DNA from 2 places in the Longimonas sp. genome. Region 2 is predicted to be linked to the other one. Evidence: riboswitches for the same ligand, from Rfam matches in the RefSeq annotation. Region 2 holds a riboswitch; the other holds the start of a gene.
What was found. Region 2 has a riboswitch for cobalamin ahead of R6U20_RS12990 (TonB-dependent receptor plug domain-containing protein). Riboswitches for the same ligand answer to the same signal wherever they lie in the genome.
Positions count from the first base shown of each region.

Region 1: another riboswitch for cobalamin. It lies ahead of R6U20_RS01375 (hypothetical protein); the one in region 2 lies ahead of R6U20_RS12990 (TonB-dependent receptor plug domain-containing protein).

Region 1 covers NZ_JAWOAR010000032.1:7,442-19,785, reverse strand. The annotation lists partial or broken gene R6U20_RS01380 (cation:proton antiporter) at 1-207, opposite strand, end outside; cobalamin riboswitch at 485-670, shown strand; gene R6U20_RS01375 (hypothetical protein) at 761-1,255, shown strand; gene R6U20_RS01370 (PAS domain-containing protein) at 1,771-2,337, opposite strand; gene R6U20_RS01365 (hypothetical protein) at 2,392-5,157, opposite strand; gene R6U20_RS01360 (RNA polymerase sigma factor) at 5,812-6,447, shown strand; gene R6U20_RS01355 (tetratricopeptide repeat protein) at 6,718-7,821, shown strand; gene dnaN (DNA polymerase III subunit beta) at 7,893-9,032, opposite strand; gene R6U20_RS01345 (NAD-dependent epimerase/dehydratase family protein) at 9,335-10,294, shown strand; gene kbl (glycine C-acetyltransferase) at 10,426-11,604, shown strand; gene R6U20_RS01335 (16S rRNA (guanine(527)-N(7))-methyltransferase RsmG) at 11,737-12,344, opposite strand, start outside.
Region 2 covers NZ_JAWOAR010000335.1:478-7,824, forward strand. The annotation lists gene R6U20_RS12985 (YncE family protein) at 1-1,033, opposite strand, end outside; gene R6U20_RS12990 (TonB-dependent receptor plug domain-containing protein) at 1,049-2,965, opposite strand; cobalamin riboswitch at 3,216-3,465, opposite strand; gene holB (DNA polymerase III subunit delta') at 3,567-4,754, opposite strand; tRNA gene R6U20_RS13000 (tRNA-Met) at 4,925-4,998, shown strand; gene R6U20_RS13005 (ZIP family metal transporter) at 5,171-5,914, shown strand; gene R6U20_RS13010 (sugar phosphate isomerase/epimerase family protein) at 6,331-7,131, opposite strand; partial or broken gene R6U20_RS13015 (pyridoxal-phosphate dependent enzyme) at 7,269-7,347, shown strand, end outside.

The DNA of each region.
Region 1 (12,344 bases), on a different contig from region 2:
GCCCTGCAGCGGAAAAAGAAACTCACTGGCCCCGGGAGCGATGTTGCCCAGAATCGTGGGCCCGAGGATAACACCGGCAAGGAGTTCTCCCAGAATCGAGGGCTGATGGAGCCGCTGGGCGATTTCTCCCAGAATGCGCGCCGTGCCCAAAAGGATTGCCAGGGAGAAAAACAGCACCATGATTTGATGGGGATTGAGGGTCTCCATAGCGCGCTTTCGGTCAGGATCTTATTTGGCTCAAAACAGTCGGCTTTACGGTCGCATTGGCCAACGGTTTCTTTAAGTACTGATCCCGGAGGTCTTCGGCAACCGCCGGTTCAAACCGTCTCAACTCGGCTTCAATCTCAGATATTTTTATATCCTGAATTTTATTATAACGCTACAGGTTCCTTTGATAAACAAAAGTCCTGCGTTGTTTGGAATTTTTATGTGGACAATCGGTTCGTTATTTTTTTCTTGACAATGCATTCAGGGGTTCATTAGTTTTTTATGAAAATGTATGGGTGCTCTTGGTCGAGCTTAAAAAGGGAACCCCGTGGAAATCGGGGACGGGCCCGCCGCTGTGATCGGGGACGAAAGCTGCACAACGCCACTGGCCCAAAAGCCGGGAAGGCGCAGCCGTTAGAAAGAACCGAAAGTCAGAAGACCTGCCTGTACATACCGGGGTAACGACTGCGAGGACGAGGTCTTGCCCTGTTGGCGAATCTGCGGATAAAAAAGGGACATCCCGGATCGAATTTATTTCGGTCCGGGATTTTTTTTGCCTCAATTTGGTCCGCCACCAGGCTCTGACCCGATTTTTCCTGCGTTTTTCAATTCGTTCCCCCTGTTTGGCCGGATTGCTACAGCAAAAACAAGAAAAAGAAGGAGAAAGAAAATGAAAAACAAAATCGTATTGCTGGTGTTTTTTCTTTTCGGAGCGGCTGTTTTGCCCGTTACGGGCGCGGAAGCAAATAACAGCATAACCGGTTTTGAACTCGTGGACCCCGAAGATGATACAGTGGTTGCAGATGTCCATAAGGACCACTGGCACGGCAGCCTGTCTTTAAAAAACTCCGGAGACGATCTTTCTCTGGGTGCTCTTGTTACAGCCAGCCAGGGGGATAAAATCCATCTCGACGGCAAAAACAGTAAACTGGAAGCCTTCCTTGCCCCGGGGGCAAAAGAGGGCGTTGTTGCATTGGAGAGCACCTCCATTTCGGCGTGTGGTGCGCTCTGTGGGACACCGTTGGTGTTAGCTGTACCGTTGGTGTGAGCGGGTGCATCCGTCGCAGAGGTACCTTCAGCAGCTTCAGGGGCAGAAGCACGTAGGCGCTGTCGCAGCGTTTCGAGCGCCCGGGCCATCGTGTTGATGACCGCGATGCGCTCTTCAGCCTGGGCCTTGTATTCTGACTTGAGCGTGCGGATACGGCTCTGCAAGTCGGCAATGGTGCGCGCGGCTTCTTCGGCACCGTCTACGTCGAGGCGGCGCAGTTTGCGCGCGGCGCGGTGCCGCTGTCGCAGCAGGCGCTTCATCGTCCGAATTTGCCGGAGGGCCGCGTCGGGATGCGACGTCCCCAACTCACGGCACAGCACCTCAAGCACGGTGCGCGGACGGTTGCCGCCCAGCGTATTTTCAGGCGGCGGGGTGCTCCGTGATGCCGATGGCCGAGTGCGAGGCGGTGCAGATGTAGATGATTCCATAGCAGTGAGCAATTCGGTCAAGGGGAACAGCGGCAGGGCACGCGGCACATGTGCAGAACGGTTTATGTGCAGAACGGTTTAAGTTACTTAGGACGTGAACCGAAACCGGATGACTACCCAGTTATCCGACCAGTCGTCCCGCAACATGCGTACATCAACCAACGTCGGCTTCATTTTGTACGTAAAAGTATATGTGAACGATTCATCCAGAACGCCCTTCATCATGCCCTTCTTGAAACGTCCTCGGAAGATGCGGTTGTTGCTACAGGGAGCTACCTGTGTAAAGAAGTTTCTCCCTTGCGCTTCCTCAGGGCGTACGCCAGCGTGACGTGCCTCATATTCGTTGTAGAAGAGCACCGCGCCATCGTCGTCGACCTTCACAATGCCAAAGTCAGCCTTGTCGAGCTGTTCGTTGGAGCACGCATGAAGCTTGTTAGCTAAGTCAGGGTCATCGAACGAAAGCGACACATCTGAGGGTGCTGAGGTCTCAGGGGTAGATGCCACTTCGGTAGGCGCCTCGGTAGGTGTACCCGAGTCAGCTGCTTCGTTAGAGGAGTCTTCTTCGGGGGTGGGAGTGTCCTCGTCGAGGGAATTCTCCTCTTCAACAAAGTCTTTCGAGCGCAGGAAGGAGTAGAGGTCGGGGTCTTTATTCATGACTTTGCATCCAGTTAAGAAGGTAAGGAAACGATGTGGCGGTTACGTCAGGGACTATGGCGTTTCCATCAAGATCCAGTTTGATGATCCCTTCGGATGACGGTGCATGTGTACGTTGAACACGGTTGGGGCATAGCCTGGTGCAATGAAGGTATACGGAAAGCAGACCTGCATGGCATCGCATTCGGTTCCTTTCTCGAAGCGCCCGCGGAACAGATCGTTGTTGGTGCTGAGCGCCAGGTCGGTAAAGAAGTTCTTTCCAACCAGTTCATCGGGGTCGGCATCTTGCAAGCGAGGCAGTTCGCAGACGGCCTTGTTGAGGTATCGCACCGTGCCGTCGTCATCGAGCTGAATGATGCCTACGCTGTGGTCATCCCAGTGGCTTGGCTCGGTGGTATGCAGAGCGTTGAGTTGGTCGGTGTCGAAGACCGGTGCAGTGGCGCTTAGCTCAAAGCGGCTTGTTTCGCCGGGATTCGTTAAGCCAGAAGGAGGAGCGGATTGAGAATCAGGGGCTGGCTCTTCGTTTCCCGAATTGTCGCCCGAACTCGTGGCGTTTGAAGACATATTTGCACGGCTTCCCGGCCCGGGCACAGGTCCAGCGTCAGGCTCGTCGTCTGAAGCAGCCGGTAGGGGGCGCATTTGTTCGAGCTTCGCGATGGCCTCTTCCTGCTCTTGCGTGCGCGTTTGCAAGTGCTCAACCGCTGCGGCGAGCATCTCAGCTTTCTCTTCCAGCCTATGAAGAGTCGCAAGCGTTTCCTCTTCGTTAGACGTGGTGGTTTTCTCATCGCGACGCGTCTCTACTTGCTTAGATTTGGATGGAAGCACTTGCTGAGTGTCAGAAGGCGCTTCGGGAGCGGGTTCGTTCTCGGTAGGTGTCGAAGAGGCCTCAACCGTCTCACGGTCGCGTTCTTCGTACAGGTCGCTGAGTTGTGCGTTCATGGTCTCGACCATCGAGATGAGCGAGTCGGCATCCGATACGCCCAGTTCGCGCTGCAACTTGTCTTGGTCGGCGTACAGCGCCTCCAGCTGTTGGAATGTACTCTGCCCGTCGTTACTGCCTTGCTCTTTGCTCAGCATGGCCTCTTGCGCATTGTACAGCTCGCTGAGCTGCTCTGACATGCTCTCAATCATATCGATAGCATCGTCAACACTGCTGATGCCTACACGGGCCAGCTTTTCGCTTGTGCTGGTGGCATCGGGGCCGAGCTTGTGCTGGAGCGTCTCGGTGTACTTCTGAAATGCGTTGAGCACATCCGGGATGGTGGTGAGTGTGCCGCTTTGCACCTTGCTGGAGGCAGGCTCGCTGTGCTCCAGCACGTGTGCGCCAGTATCGACCAGTTCGCGCAGGTGTTCGTTGAGAGGGTGCAGAATAGCCCTTTCTGCATGGTGACCGGCTACAGGGGCGGTGCGAAGCGTATCGTGGCCGAGAAGGCTACCCAAGCGAGCAAGGCCCCCTACATCAACCAATACATGTTGTTGAAACAGGGATTTAAGCGTATCAGATTGGGTTTGGGATTTAACTTTTTGCTGGTCGAGCTGCTCCACCATACGCTGCACAATGTGCATCATTTCCTGGGCCTCTTGTACGTTCGACACACCCAGGATCTCGCCAATTTCGGGGTCGAGGCCACTGCTGCCAGTCGCAAAGGCATTGGGCGCTTGGGCGGCCTTCGTCAGGGAACGCAAGCGCGAAACAGAGGTGCGAAGCTGCGCTGTGGCTGGTCCAGTTGGTAGGGGAGGCGCGTCGGACGGCAGGTCGGGAAGATGAGGCGCGGTGGCTTTATAAAGCGTAGTGGTGAGATTCGCAAGCTCTCCAGCCTGCTCAGCTATGGCGTCGAAGCCAGCAATAGAGGTCATGCCCAGGGTGTTTTTGGCTTCGTGCACCACCGTTTGAGCAGGTTCGACGATGCCCTTCCACATGCTACTCATCTGGTCGGCGTAGTCGCGGAGTTGGTCTGCCTGCTCATCCAACGGAATGTCGGACAGCGATGCTCGGGCTTCGGTGTTGTTGTCCTCGTTGAGGTGGTCGTAGAACATGCGGTTGGCATGTGCAATGGCATCGCAAAGCATCTCGACCGGCACGTCAGACCGCGTTTCAGGTGCATCTGAATCGGACACGGAAGGGCTGGGCGACGTGCTGGCACCGGCGCTGCTCGACGCTTCGTGACGTTCCGGAGGGCGCTCTGAAAAAAGGTGTTCTGAAGAAGGCTCTGCAGCGGGGCGGTCGCCGTTCAGGTCGAGCGGAGAGGCTGCATCGTTAGTGTTGCCGGTGATGGGCTGCGCCGATGCATCCAGCCGGCCACGCAACGCTTCGCATGTGTCAGTGAGCCGGTCGATTTCTTGCAGGGCCTCGTCGGCGCTGGCAAAGCCGGCCGCTACCAGGCGTTCTTTCTCTTCGTAGAGGGCGTCGACCTGCTGTTGCAAGCTTTCCACCTGGCGCATCGTCGCCTCGAAGCTGTCGGCGTCGACCAGGTCAATGAGCGCTTCCAGCTGTTTGCGGGTGTCTTCAACTTCGGGCACATCGTCGACATCGATCCGCTCCACGAGCTGTTCATTGCTCGTGCGCAGCGTGCGAAGATGGTCGCGCATGCGGTGGAGTACCGCCTCGGTCTCTTCAAGCGGAGAGAGCGTGCCGGCGAGAAGAACGTGATCGTCGGCTTCCCCGTGCACATGTCGTTGCACCGAAAGGACACGGCTAACGAGCTGCGAGGGATCTTCGGTGTCAAGTAAGCTACAAAGCGCGTCCCACACCTCAGTGGGAGAGCGGTCTTCGGGAAAGGAGCCGGAGGGCGAAGCAGGCGAATGAGAGAGGTCTGGCATTATGAGCAGCGATGCAAAGCGTGGGAGTACGAGCGGGCTTTGTTGCAGCAGGTGCTTTGTTGGAGCAGAGGGTTGGAGGGAACACCGGACCCAGGAGCTCCAAGAGTGAACGCTTAGTTTCTTCGGGAAAACAGTAGCCTCAAGAAATGTGCCTTGAGAACGATCCTCATAGAGGAATGCCCTAATGCCTAATGGGCGTAACGCCGCCCATTGGGCTGCATATTGGAGGAACACGTATCACCCCGATAGACAAAGGTCCAATGTTTATAATGTATGAATGCGCTACGCAAGCATGTGTTCGTGTATATTTGGTTTCATGCATGTACATTTGAACGGTAGCTCCTCCGTGAAAGGCGAACCTCTCTTATGCTGAGTCAAGTCCAGGATGACGGTTTCGGGCGGCGGTGCTGGCGCGGTTGTTCAGGGCCCCAGGCAGGTTCCTACGGCGCCTCCGTTCCGCCTTTCACGTAAGACAAAACTGGACAAGAGACAGCTAACGTCTGATTCAAGTGGTTAACTCCTGATAACATGCATTTGTGAATCAACTTTTTCGGAAATGCCCCATTAAATGATTTGCGCTGCGCTACCTGACGCACTGCCCGATGCGCAAATCACGTTCACAGAGGGTTTCTTTCATTGGGATCAACCCGTGCCATGTCTGACTCGACAAACCTACAGTTGATTACTGAGCGGCTGCCATTTGCTATTGATGACTCAGAAGCAGTAAACACGTTATACGCAACGTATGTGTCGGAGCCTACGCCTCGTCACGAGCAGCTGGTTGAGTTGTGGACGTATGGCTATATCTACAAATACATGGCGTCAAAGTACGCAGGACACAGTATCCGCCAGGTCTCGGATATGGAGGAGTTAGTCTCAAAGGTGTACACAAAAGTACAAGACGGGCGATCTACGATCAAGAATCCCGAAAAGTATGCCCACTGGGTCAGTGTAGTTGCCAAAAACGCCTTTATCAACTATGTGAACCGGGCGCGTGTCGAAACAACGTCTATTCACGACCCGGAGCACCCTACGCTTCAGCAGGTCGGGGCCGCGAAGCAGATTGATGAGCAGGTTGGGCTGTTGCGTTCCATTTTGGAAGTGGCTATTAGCCGTTTGCCGCCCTATCTGCGCCGTGTGGCCCGCCTGTATTATTTTGAGGACTGCACGTTTAAGGAGATTGCCGAGCGCATCGACAAAGATGTGCCGGTGGTGCGAGTGTACAAATCACGCGCACTGAAGGCGCTGCGTGAAGATGACCGGCTGAAGGATGTCCTTGAGGCTCCTTAAATGTTAAATGCAGATGCTCTGCATAGAACCGCGCAGGTTGTGGACCCGCAGGTGCACCATCTCTACATGCACTTGTGCGCTGCTGGCGCAGTGACAGATCATAAACGTGAAAAAAACGTGTTTCGCCCTCTGCATACGTTATGATTTGCCGCAGCGCGTGCCCCACATGCACACGTGCCCATTATGTAGTGGGCTTCCCCACACGTAATAATGCATCGGCCTGAAAGGGAACGATGCCGACCAAGCATAGATTGCCGTTTGGCTGGACTCATGAATACCCTTGAAGAGCACATATTTTGTTATGCAGATCTTTCAGAAGCGGAACAGCGCGCTGTTGAGGAGCGCGTGGCCGGACGTCCCAAGTATCAGACGCTTCTTGATGAAGTGAAACGCCTGGAGATGCAACTCCGGAGCGTGCAACTGCCCGATGCCTCCGCCCCCGAGAGCGATTGGCCCGATGCGGTGCTTGCGCTCTATGCGTTGCACACGGCAAGTCAGACACAAGAAGAGAATCAGGTCGCGCTTCAGCAGTTTTTTGCTGAGGTCGAGGTGCGCCTCGACGACGACGCGGCATTGCGCAGTCGTGTGCAACCGATGATTGAGCGTGCCCAAACGTTAAACGATTCGTTTGATGTCGGCAGGCATTTCGAGTCTACGACCGGCTTCGATCTGGATGCACTTCCTACCTATGAAGGAGACAGCATGTCTGAGTCCGATCTTGCATCGGGGTCGGCAGGAGCAGCATGGGAGAATGGCGAACAAGGGGCAGGGCGCTCCACGCGTCCGCCAGCCGATCCAGAGGGCAACGGCAGTACGGGGCGCCATCGCATTTCGGAGCAGGTGTGGGGCGCTGCTCGCTATGTGGCCATTGCTATGGTCAGTCTGTTGGTCGTGTACGGGGGCCTACTGACTGTAAGCACGTTTATGCAGTCACCTGCCGAGCAGATGGCAGCCATTGACCCTGATGAGACAGAGATTGAAGGCTATCAGGTGCGAACGCGAAGCGCTACGGCCAATGAGCCAACAAGTGCTGACGAGCGCTTTCTGCAGGCGCTTGAAGCACTGCAAGAAGCACATTATGCACCGCTTGGACTCTTCCCACAGTTTGACCAAGAGCGAGTGCAGGAAGCCCAAGACCTGCTACGTCAGGTGGTAGAGAGCGAAGACAGCGGCTCTTTCCTGCAGCTCGAAGCGTCATTTTTTCTTGCCAAGACGTACCTTGCGCAGTCCGACATTGAACCTGCACGGGAAGCGCTTAAGCGCGTCGTGATGGGCGAGGGGCGGCGCATCGACGAGGCTACGCAGATGTTGGAAACGCTGCAAGCGGAGTATCCCATGGAAGCACCCACCCCGCCCGACGATGCGCAGCTGTAGGGCCGCATTGCCTGGTGGTACGGCAAGGTATGGTCGCCGCACCCGCTGACGCATGCACTCCGGGGGCCACGTTACGCATACGTGTTCAGCATCACCGGCATAATGAGCATGAGGATGTCGGGGTCGTCGGTGTTATTGGGCACCACAATGCCCGCACGGTTGGGCGAGCTAAGGCGAAAGAGCACCTCTTCGCTATCAACATTGCCCAGCACCTCGGTAAGATACTCCGAGTTGAATCCAATCTCCATCGACTCGCTGTCGTACTCACAGCGAATCACCTCTTCAGCTTCGCTGGAGCGCTCAATGTCCTCTGCCGAGACGGTCATTTCGGATTCGGAGAGCGCCAGGCGGATCTGGTTTGTCATGCTGCTGGAGTAGAGGCCCACGCGCTTTACGGCGTTGAGTAGGGCCTCGCGATTGACAACGAGATGGCGGTCGTTTTCGTCGGGGATGACCGCATTGTAGTTTGGATACGTTTCGTCGATGAGGCGCGCAATGACACGCGCATCGTCAATGGTGAAGCTGACGTGCCCATCGCTCACGCCGATGGTGCAGAGCGCATCGTCGTCCAGAATACGGCTGACAAGCTTGGTCGCTTTCTCGGGGACGATAAACGACACCTCTTCGCTATCGGTCTGCAAAGCAGGACGATCCAGCTTTACGAGCCGGTGCCCGTCTGTCGCTACAATGCGGCTGTTTTCCGCATCCAGCTGAAAGTAAATGCCCATCATGGCCGGGCGCAGCGCGTCTTTGCTGACGGCAAAGCTGGTCTTGTTGATGGCGTCGCTAATCAGCGCTCCTTCTGCCGAGAGCGTGTGGGCGGCATCCACTTCGGGCAGGTCAGGGAAGTCGTCGCCGTCGTGCCCCACCATTTTGTAGTGGCCCTGATCGGTTTCGAGTTGGATTTCAAAGTCGCCGTCGGCGGTGAAGGAGATGGGCAGGTCGGGCAGTGCACGCAGCGTGTCGATAAGGCGTTTGGCGGGCACAGCAACGCGGGTGGGAGTCGTTGTGCCGTTGCTGGCAAACTGCACGGGCACGCGCCGCACAATGGAGATCTCCAGGTCGGTCGCGCTCAGGAGGAGCGCCGAGCCGTCTTCGCTCTGTTCAAATAGAATACATTCTAAAATGGGCAAGGTGCTCTTGGAGGGCACCGCGCCCTTCACGGTGTTAAGAGCATCTAAGAGGTCGGCGCTGGAGGCAGAAAATTTCATGGCGACGTCGGCATGAGATCGCAGAAGAATCGGAACCATGTATACCGTGAATGCGGCCAACAGATCCGTCATATGAAACGGAGTCTCGGTGCAGAACAGGACGGGGCGTTTCTATTTAGATTCAGGGCTCACGACCGGTTCGCAGTGCAGACGGCTGCTCTGCCGGTGGGCACACGTCGGCGGGCGTGCAGGCGGTATGCGTGGACATTATACGAATAGTGGAAGCGGTTCCGAACGTGCTGGGGCACCTCTCGTTTTCTGGGCTGTACCTATCTTCCCTTTTGCACGGCTGATGCTGCTTTATGAAAATGATCCTGGTTACAGGAGCCAACGGCCAAATCGGAAGCGAACTGGTGGATACACTGCGGCAGCGCCACGGCCCCGAGGCGGTCGTCGGGCTCGACCTGCACCCGGCTCACGAAAGCAGCGCGCCCGGCCCGCACGTCACCGCCGATGTGCGCGACAAAGCCGCCCTGCGCGAGGTCGTTGCCACCCGCGACATTGGCACCGTGTACCATCTGGCCAGCTTGCTCTCGGCCACCGGCGAGCAGCACCCCGACCGGGCGTGGGATGTGAACATGAACGGGCTGAAGCACATCCTCGACCTGGCGCGCGAGCACGATGTGCAGCTGTTCTGGCCCAGCTCCATCGCTGTGTTTGGGCCCTCCACGCCGCGCAATGATACGCCACAAGAAACGGTGCTCAACCCCACCACCATGTACGGCGTCACCAAGCGCAGCGGCGAGCTGCTCTGCCGCTACTACCACCACCGCCATGGCGTGGACGTACGCAGCCTGCGGTATCCGGGCCTCATTAGCTACAAGACCGAGCCCGGCGGCGGCACCACCGACTACGCCGTCGACATGTACCGGGCGGCGGCCAACGGCGCGCCGTATACGTGCTACCTGCGCCCCGACACGCAGCTGCCCATGATGTACATGCCCGACGCCATCCGCGCTACGCTTCGCATTATGGAGGCCGAAGCGGACGCGCTGTCCGTGCGCGACAGCTACAACCTCACCGCGTTCAGCTTCAGTGCCGAGCAACTCGCTGCACATCTGCGCGAGCACGCCGCCGACGGATTTGCCGTCTCGTACGACCCCGACGGCCGCCAGTCCATCGCCGACAACTGGCCTGCCACGATCGATGACCGCGCTGCCCGTGCCGATTGGGGCTGGCAGCCCGAGTACGACCTCGATGCGATGACCAACGATATGCTGGCTCATCTGCCCGAAGCCAACACGCAGCCGCAGCATGCGTGAAAATACTGGTTCTCTCACGCTGTCTCGGAGCCTGCTGGCTGCATCCGTATGTTGGGGCGGCGATGGGACTTTCACATGCGCGAAATCTACGCCGTTCGTACGACGCTCCTGCTAACTTCTGCATCCAACCTATGTCTGACCTCTCTGCCTTCGAATCCGAACTACAACAGATTAAAGACGATGGCCTCTACAAAGAGGAGCGCGTCATCACCTCGCAGCAAGATGCTGATATTTCAGTGGCTTCGGGCGATGTGATTAACTTCTGCGCAAACAATTACCTGGGGCTGGCTAACCATCCCGCCATCATGCAGGCGGCCAAGGAGGGCGTGGATGAGTACGGCTTTGGCGTGGCCAGCGTGCGGTTTATCTGCGGCACGCAGACGGTGCATAAGGAGTTGGAGGATGCGCTGGCCGACTTCCACGAAAAGGAGGATGCCATCCTCTACAACTCGTGCTTCGATGCGAATACGGGCCTGTTCGAGACGCTGTTAGGCCCCGACGATGCGATTATCAGCGACCGGCTGAACCATGCGTCGATTATCGACGGCATTCGCCTGTGCAAAGCCGATCGCTACGTCTACCAGCACAGCGACATGGACGACCTGGAGACGCAGCTTCAGGATGCACAGGATGCGAACATCCGTCTGATTGCCACCGACGGCGTCTTTTCGATGGATGGCGATGTGGCCAAGCTCGACGAAATCTGCGCCCTGGCGGATACGTACGACGCCCTTGTGATGGTGGATGAGTGCCACGCGACTGGGTTTATGGGCGACGGCGGCCGCGGGGCCTCGGAGGCGAAGGGCGCGCTGCACGATGTGGATATCATCACCTCCACGCTGGGCAAGGCGCTCGGCGGCGCCACGGGCGGATTCACCACCGCACAGCAACCCATTATTGATCTGCTGCGGCAGAAATCGCGTCCGTACCTCTTCTCGAACGCGGTGGCACCGATGATTGCGAACGCGAGCCTGACGGTGCTCGACATGCTGACCGAGAGCGCCGAGCGCCGCGAGCAGCTCTGGGCGAACACGCGGTACTTTCGCCAGGAGATGACCGCACGCGGGTTCGACATTAAGCCGGGCGATCATCCCATTGTGCCGATCATGCTGTACGACGCCAAGCCGAGCGCGGCGATTGCGGATGATCTGCTGGAGCGCGGCATCTACGTGATCAGCTTCAGCTACCCGGTGGTGCCGAAAGGCGAAGCACGCATCCGCGTACAGATGTCCGCCGCCCACGACCGCGACCACCTCGACCGCGCCATTGATGCGTTTGCAGAGGTGGCTACCGAGCACGGGGTGCTGTAGCCGGTGTGGGATACCCACTCCGTATGCGTCGTTGGTGTGTGGAGGTGTGGAAGTGGGGAGGGATGGAGGAGTACAATGTCCATCCTTTCGTTCACACCCACACGAGTCTGAAGGCCGACGGGCGAAGCACATCTACGACCGCTGCACGACCAGCATGCACTTCTCCGCAAAGTAGCCGGGGTGCTGCGCGGCGTCCTGGAGCAGCGCGTGCAGTGGAATCTGGCGAATGCGTACGCCGTCGTCCTGTGCCCGAAGTGCGGCAATCTCTTCAGAAAGGTCGCCGCCCTTCAGTGTGATGAGTCCGGGGGCCCAGTCGGTGGAGCCAGGGTCGGTGGGCAGTTCAGCGGCGGCGCGGGTGTGCCACTGCCACAGTTCCACCAGCGGCGCGGTGGCGCGCGAGACGGAGTAGTGAGCGGTATCGGGCCAGTTGTCGGCGCGTCCATCCCACGCAAACAGATTGTCAAGTCCCAGCCGCCGGGCCATGCTGCGGACGGCGCGCATCTTCTTGCCCACAGAATCCACCGCGATCACCTCGGTATCAGGGTAGGCAATGGCCAGCGGAATCGCCGGGAGCCCGCCGCCGCTGCCCCAGTCTACGATGCGCGCCCCGGCTGGAAAGTCGCGCACCCGCAGCGCCAGCGAGTGCAGAATGTGCCGCTCGGTGATGGCATCGATCGTGTCGGGCGAGATGAGGTTTAGCGTTTCGTTGTAGCGGCGCAGCAGGTCTTCGTACGTCTCCA
Region 2 (7,347 bases):
CCCCCGGCTCATGAACGGTCACTGTGCCTGCGGCTCCGAATGGATTGTCAGGGTCAGGACGGCCCAGGTACAGGCGCTCGTTGACCACATCGAAGGCAATGGCTCCGACCGGAGGACCGTCGACCGTAAAGTCAGACAGATCGCCGTTGCGCGTGTTATACTGCACGATGGTGTTTTCTTCGAGCACGGCAAAGAGCGTATTGCCCGCGCGGGTATAAAACGCCCGCTGCTGCTCGCTGGCCGAGGTGAGCTGCCCCGACAGATCCTTGCGGTCTACGATGGTGTCATTAACGGGGTCGATAATACGAAGCGCCCCGTCGGTACGCTCCTCGACTTCGAAGTTGTCATCGAAAATGGTTGCCCCACTGCACGCAACCACCAGAAGCTGCTGGTCGGTCATGAACGTACGGCGGGGCGTGTCGCATTCCGGGTCGATAGTGTCAGCAATGCTATTGTCGCTGCGGTTAATCTCAACGATCTGCCCATCGACCTCTCCGGTGGCTACATACAGACTACTTGAGGTACCGGTAAGGCCTTCAGGGTTTGCCTCCAGTTCAATTGTATCTATGATTGTGCGCTCGTTCAGATCAACTACGTAGACCGCTGGCGTCTCTTCGCCGGTGAAGTCCTGGCTGGTCACATACGCCAGCTGGTTATCCGAAATAACGTAGCGCGGGTTGGGGATGTCGGTTACCTGCCCCGTCTGCTCTTTCGTTTCGAGATCAAAAATACCAATGGTACCAGTTTCTCCGAACACAGCCAGAAAACGGTCGTCGAGCAGCGTGTGGCTCTGGATGTATGAGGCAAAGGTGGATCCGGTCGTGGCGGACTCTTCATTCGGGTCGATGAACGTGAAGCTGCTGTTCTGGCCGCCAAACGCGCCCGCGTTCGCAACGGCGATGTCGGTGGTGCGAACGTTCTCATTCACGTCGTCATTTGAGACGCCAAAATCGCATCCGGCCAGCAGCAGAAGACCGGCCAGCAGCAGCGTATAGGGGGCCGTTGAGCGGGAAAGTCGTAACAGGGTGTCCATAGCAGATACAGAGGGTTACAGGGTAATACGGAGGGTAAGGGTGCTATGCCGAGGTGGCACAGGCTGGTTATTCTGGAGCGTATAGGTGGTGTTCAAGGCGTTGTGGATGCGTAGGCTAAGGTACACAGATACAGGGTCCCACTGCTGTTCAAGACGCACCTGGGCCTCGCTAGCCATGTACCCAGACTTCCGTTGGCTCCCATCGCCAGATGTGAGTTGGGGGCCAATGTAGCGGGCATGGGCGTCTACGTTGAGCGGACCCATGTGCAGGGTGGCGTAGGGCTTGGCGGTAACGCGCGGTACGTAGGGCAACTGCTGGTTGTACGACGACGTTTCCGGATCGGAACGGTCGCGGGCTTCGGTGTAGCTGGCATGCATCCCCGTGGTTACGCCAACAGAACGGGTCACGGGCCAGTGCAGCGCGGCATCGGCTTCAAGGCCCTGCGTGTGCACGCGCTGTACGTTGCGAGGCGACCACACGCCTTGCACGGGACGCCACTGAATGCGGTCGGTGTGCCATTGTTGAAAAGCAGTGAGTTCAACGCGATGACCGTTCTGGGCCCACCGCGCCCCGGCATCAAGGCTCCAGCCTTGCTCGGGGCGCAGCGAGGGGACGCCGCCGGGCTGCCAGTAGCGGTCGTTCAGGGTGGGCATCCGAAAGGAGCGCCCCACATGGGCTTTGATGCGCAGGGCGTCGTACTGGGCCCACGGCTGCCAGTTGGCCCCCAGGCGCGGCGCGGCAGCCACGCGGTTGGTGCTCCCAGGCACACGATACGCATCTACACGAAGAGCCGGATACAGCCGCAGGCGGTCGCCTGTCCACGAGACGCTGGCTACGCCTCCCATCTGCTGCTGACGCGCATGCTGGCGCAGACTCGGGTGGGCCGCCCAGCTGCTCTGGGCCGAAAGGCTGCTGTTGAGCAACCACGAGGGGGCAAGGCGGCCTTCCCACTCGGCTTCGGCCTGGGCCACGTAGGTACGTCCGGTGTCGTCGGTGCGTTGGTCGGGGTTCTGGTACCGGATGGCATCGTACTGGCCAAAGGCACGGGCGGTGAGGGTGCCCCCTTCCACCGGCCAGCGATGATGCCCCCACACGCGCATGGTGCGGTCACGCTGCCGCTCGTTATTTGCCGAGAGGCTGCTGGGCCCCGGCAGGCCCCGGTTGGTCGCCGTAGCGAAAACGGCCAGGCGCGTCCGGTCAGATGCTGCGGGCTGAACCGCAGCGTAGGCGCTGTACTGGGTGCGGTCGGCATTATCGCGGCGCACTGTTTCGGGAGGGAAGCGAGCGTCATCTTCGTACGGAAAATCGCCCGTGCGCTGCATGTAGCCTCCCGTGGCCACCCATGCCCACGCTCCCACGCGATCTCCGACGAGGGCATTTCCCCCGCGTTCGCCAAATGCACCAGCGGTTGTGGAAAGGGCCGCCATCGGTTCAGTGGGTGAGCGCGTCCGCAGATGAACAGCGCCGCCCATGCCGTCGCTGCCGTACAGGGGTGCCGCCGGGCCGTGCATCACCTCGGCAGATTGCAGCAGCGATGCAGGGAGCAGCGACAGGTCGGTCTGCCCAAGTTGCGGATTGGCAATGCGATGGCCATCGAGCAACACGAGTGTCTGGGCTGCGCCACTGCCCCGCGCCGATGGACTGGCTAACCCGTATGCACTCGACCGCCGCAGGTGCAGGCCCGAGCGCTGCTCCAGCACGTCGGCCACGGTGGATCCTCCGGTTGCGGCAATGGCAGCCGAGTCGATGGTCGCGATGTGGGCCGGCGCGTTGTGCGCGGTGGTGGGCAGACGCGTTGCCGTAACGGTAAGTGTAGGCAGGTCTACGATGCGATTCAGCGTGTCGGGGGATGCAGCACGTCCCGCTGTGTCGGACGTGTCGGGCGCTGCGACGAGAAGGGCGTACGAAGGAGATGGATCCAGCGAAGGCAAGGACCCCGCCTGCGCATCCCCCAACAACGGGAGCAGGATCATGCAAAGGCTGAAGACCCCCGCGTGCAGGAGCGGAAGCGGGGCGCGCCCTGTATGATGTGGAGACCGATCGACCATGCCGCGTATGGATGCGGGAGGGCCGTCGCCACAGGCAGATGCGCGCTACCTGTACGCGTACGTTTAGTACAGAGCCAGGTACGTGCAACATAACCGGTAGGCCACCGCCGCTCCCTCTATTCCCGGAGGAAGGTGACGAACACACGTTGCAGGCAGGTCTCCTGGCTTACCAAGCAGCGCAGGCACACGCGGCCTATAGCGGCGGAGCGCCGGGCTCTTCCCACCCAGACGGGCAGTGAGCACGGCTTCGGCGTGCGGGCTTGGTTTCACAGTTGCGGGTACAGCTCTCGCTTTAGCCAACGGCGTATGCAATCGCGGTGGCTATACGAGATTCCCTTTTCATTGCCGCAAACAAGCGGCAAACCGGCAACGAGGCCGTGCACACGAAGGCGCTCTTCATGTGCACACATTGTAACGTACGAGGTAGCACGGGAGAGTGTCCATTCCTTCACGGAATACGGACGGATGCGCAACGTGGGAGTGGTTAGGACGGAGTATGCAGCGTGGCGGTCAGGGCTTGTTCGGGCAGCGGCTGGTACACCGGCGTGCTTTCGTGGCCGTGCATGGCCGTACGGAGCTGGAGGGCCAGCGTCATAAGCACGAGGCGCGTGCGCACGTTACGTCCAATGAGATGCAGGGCCTCCTCAACACGAGCAACCATGGCCTGTAGGTCGGCCTTGGGAAGGCGGTTGCAGAAGTTGGCGACTGCTTCGGTCTGGTCTACGTTAACGAGAGGCGCATCGTCGCCGAGAGTGCGGTACAGCATGAGATCGCGAATCCACCGAATCATAAGACGCAACACGCTCTTCGTGCGCTCGCGCCCTAAGCTGGCAATAGCATCAATGCGTTCGTTGAGCGGCCCCACCTTCTGGGTGTACGCCGCACGCAGGTAGTTGAGCACAAGGGTGCGGCTTTCGCGCAAGTAGGTGCTTTCGGTGAGTTGCAACGCGCGGCTGTAGGAGCCGTCGGCCATGCGGGCGAGCATGGAGGCCTCTTCGGGCTCCATGTTTTCGCGATCGTGCAGCGCCTGGGCGATCGCATCGGGCGATAGCGGGTCGAAGCGTACCTTCTGGCAGCGCGACACAATGGTGGGCAGCATCTGGTCGACGCGGCTGCTGGTGAGAATGAACACCGTTTGGGCGGGCGGTTCTTCCAACACCTTCAAAAAGGCGTTGGCCGCGGAAGCGTTCATGTACTCGGCATCGGTAAGCAGTGCGATCTTGTACGCGCCCTCGCCCGGATGAAACGTCATGGGCCGCACCACCTCCTCTTTCATGCGGTCGATGTGGTACATGACCTGCTTGTTCGAGGTCTTTTCGGGATCGTCGAGCGAGGGGCGGCGCACGTAATCGACCGGGGCGTATGGCGACTCACCCAGCCGTTTGATGCGCTGGGCCACATCGTCGTCGGAGGTGCCTTTCGGGTAGGGGAAGAAGACGTGCACATCTGGATGCACCATGCGGCGCGTTTTCTGGCAAGCCGCGCACGCGTCGCACGCCTCTTCGGTCTGCTCGGTGCACTGCAAGGCACGCGCCAGTTCCAGCGCCGCCGGGACGGGGCCGGTGCCTTTGGGGCCGTGAAAAAGATATGCGTGAGGCACCCGCTTGCGCAAAAGGGTGCGGCGAAGCATGTCCACCACGCGCTCCTGTCCGATGAGTGCTGACCAAGCCATCCGTGCGGGCCGGGGATTGTTGGAGGAGTCAATGCCCTTGTATGATACGAGACAGGCTGCACGAATGGAACCCCTGTACGCATCCCCCCGAACCACTCACCTCTTCTTCATGGCAAGCCCTGGAACCATGACTGCGCATTTTATCATAGAATAGGACTGCAAATTGCAATGGCGCGGTAGCTCAGATGGTTAGAGCGTCGGATTCATAACCCGGAGGTCGACGGTTCAAATCCGTCCCGCGCTACAAACGTGCACGTAGAAAAACGCCCTTGAGCGCTGCTAAGCGATGGTTTAGTGGCGCTTTTTGTATTTTGGGACTGGCTTCGGGCTTTTCATAGAGCCGGAAACGGATGTGCGCATGGATGGCCGCCCCCGAAGCGCTCTTTTCTAACCCGTACCATAGTCTCTCTATTTGCATGGATGTGGAACCGCGCCTGCTTACCGTGTTCATTGCGGCGTTCATTACGGCCGTAACGACCGGACTCGGGGCGCTGCCGCTTGCCCTGATGGAACGCGTGGAAAAGCGGTGGCTGGGTATTGGGGCTGCGGTGGCATCGGGGCTCATGCTGGCGGCCAGTCACAGCCTGATTGAGGAAGCGAATGCGATTGGCGCGTGGCGCGGACTGGCAGGTGCCGCCAGCGGGCTGGTGCTCATTTCGCTTGCGAACGCATGGCTGGAGCGCCGTAATACGCCCGATGTGGGCGAACTGCGCGGGGCCGATGCCCGGAAGGCCCTCCTCATTCTGGGCGTGATGACGGCGCACTCGTTTGCCGAGGGCGTTGGTGTGGGCGTGTCGTACGGCGGGGGGAACGATCTGGGCGTGTACATCACTGCCGCCATTGCGGTGCACAATATCCCCGAGGGCCTTGCGATTGTGCTGGTTCTGGTGCCGCGTGGCATGTCGGTGTGGAAGGCCAGTGCGTGGGCGGTATTCACGAGCCTGCCGCAGCCGCTGATGGCGGTTCCGTCTTATCTGCTCGTGGCCACCTTCGAGCCGTTCCTGCCGGTGGGATTGGGCCTGGCTGCCGGTGCCATGATCTGGATGGTCTTTGCCGAACTCCTCCCCGACACGCGCGAGCATCTGACTCCGGCCCAGGTCGGCACCACCATCGTGCTGGCGTTCCTGGCGATGATGGCGTTTCAGCTTGTGCTGCACTGATTGTGGTGCTACTGAACAACCGCGCTCGCACCGCCTCCCGAACCTGAATCTGTTTAGCGTGGTTCAATAACCGCCTGGGATATCCTTCCGATAGCGGTCGGAATACTGATCCTGGGCTAAAGAAAGGCACAATGCGGAGGACGCCCTTGCCAGCCTCTCATCCGCCCCCCGCCCCTCCTCGTCACATGGCACAAAAAGCATGACCTTCGGCCCCTCTGCCGTGTGACGCAGGCTGTTCAGGGGCTCCGCCCCGCTAACTTAGCCCAGACACCGCCCGAGACGTCCGCTCCGCTCCCAGTCCCCGGCTACAAGTCGCTAAACACGTACCACGGCGCGACGTGTCCCTACATGCTCTGTGGGCTGTGGTGGCTGCATCGTCAACGCCACACGTCGGTGCGCCCAGACCAGCGGGTTCGCTACCCCGCCCGTTGCACGCGGCCCAGCAGGCGGATGAGTGCGGTGGCGCTGCGCAGCCCGGCCTTTGGACGTGGCTCGGCGTATACCTCCAGGCTAATGGGGCCCCGAAAGCCATGCGCGTGAAGCTGCTCGATCTGTGCGGTCCAGTCGATATCGCCCTCGCCGAAGATTGTATCGTTCCATTGGCCCTGTTCGATGCGCCCGTCGCTGCACCGCACCATGGTGATGCGTCCGGCAAGCGCGTCGAGTCCGGCACGCGGATCCTCGCCCGCCCGGAGCGCCGCCGCGGGGTCCCACACGGCTTGCACGTTGGCGTGATCAACGAGCGCGAGCAAGAGGGCCAGATCCTGGCCGGTGGGGCACAGCGACGACGGGTCGTTCTTTACACCAACAATCACATTCTTCGCAGCGGCCTTTTCGCCGGCCTGGCGCAGCGCATCGGCGGCGGTGTCCAGGGCGGTATCGGCATCATCTGGGGTGGCGGCGAACGGGTCGATCACGAAGCGTGGGCAGCGCATGCGCTGGCAGAAACTCAGGATTTCAGGCAGGCGCGCCAGGTCGTTCAGCCACATCATGCGGTCGTGCACGGGGCCGCCGAACAGCGCCGGGGCTACGCTGCTCAAGAGAAACTCGCTCGCCTCCAGCTGCTGACGAATCTGCGGCTCGTTCACGTCGGGCACGCGGTCGTCCGGGCCGCCCACGGTGCGCAGCTCCACGCCCTGCAAGCCCCACAGCTGCGTATAGTGCAAGGCGCGGCCCAGGTCGGGCGTAACGGTGTCGGTGAGCCAAACGGGAATCATAAGCCAGGCGGTGGGTGGATAACAAGACAAGCCGCCTGCTCAACGAGAGCCGTTCGGGCGTGTTCGGGCGAACTCTGGGTGCGCATCGGCATTCGGTAGGATGCGCTATGTGTTGCCTCCCCCAACATCTTGTTTCTATGTCGCCTGACGCTGCCCTTGATGCTGTGACCTTCACCGACGTTGCCAAGGCGGCGACCCGTCTGCGTGGGGTCGTAC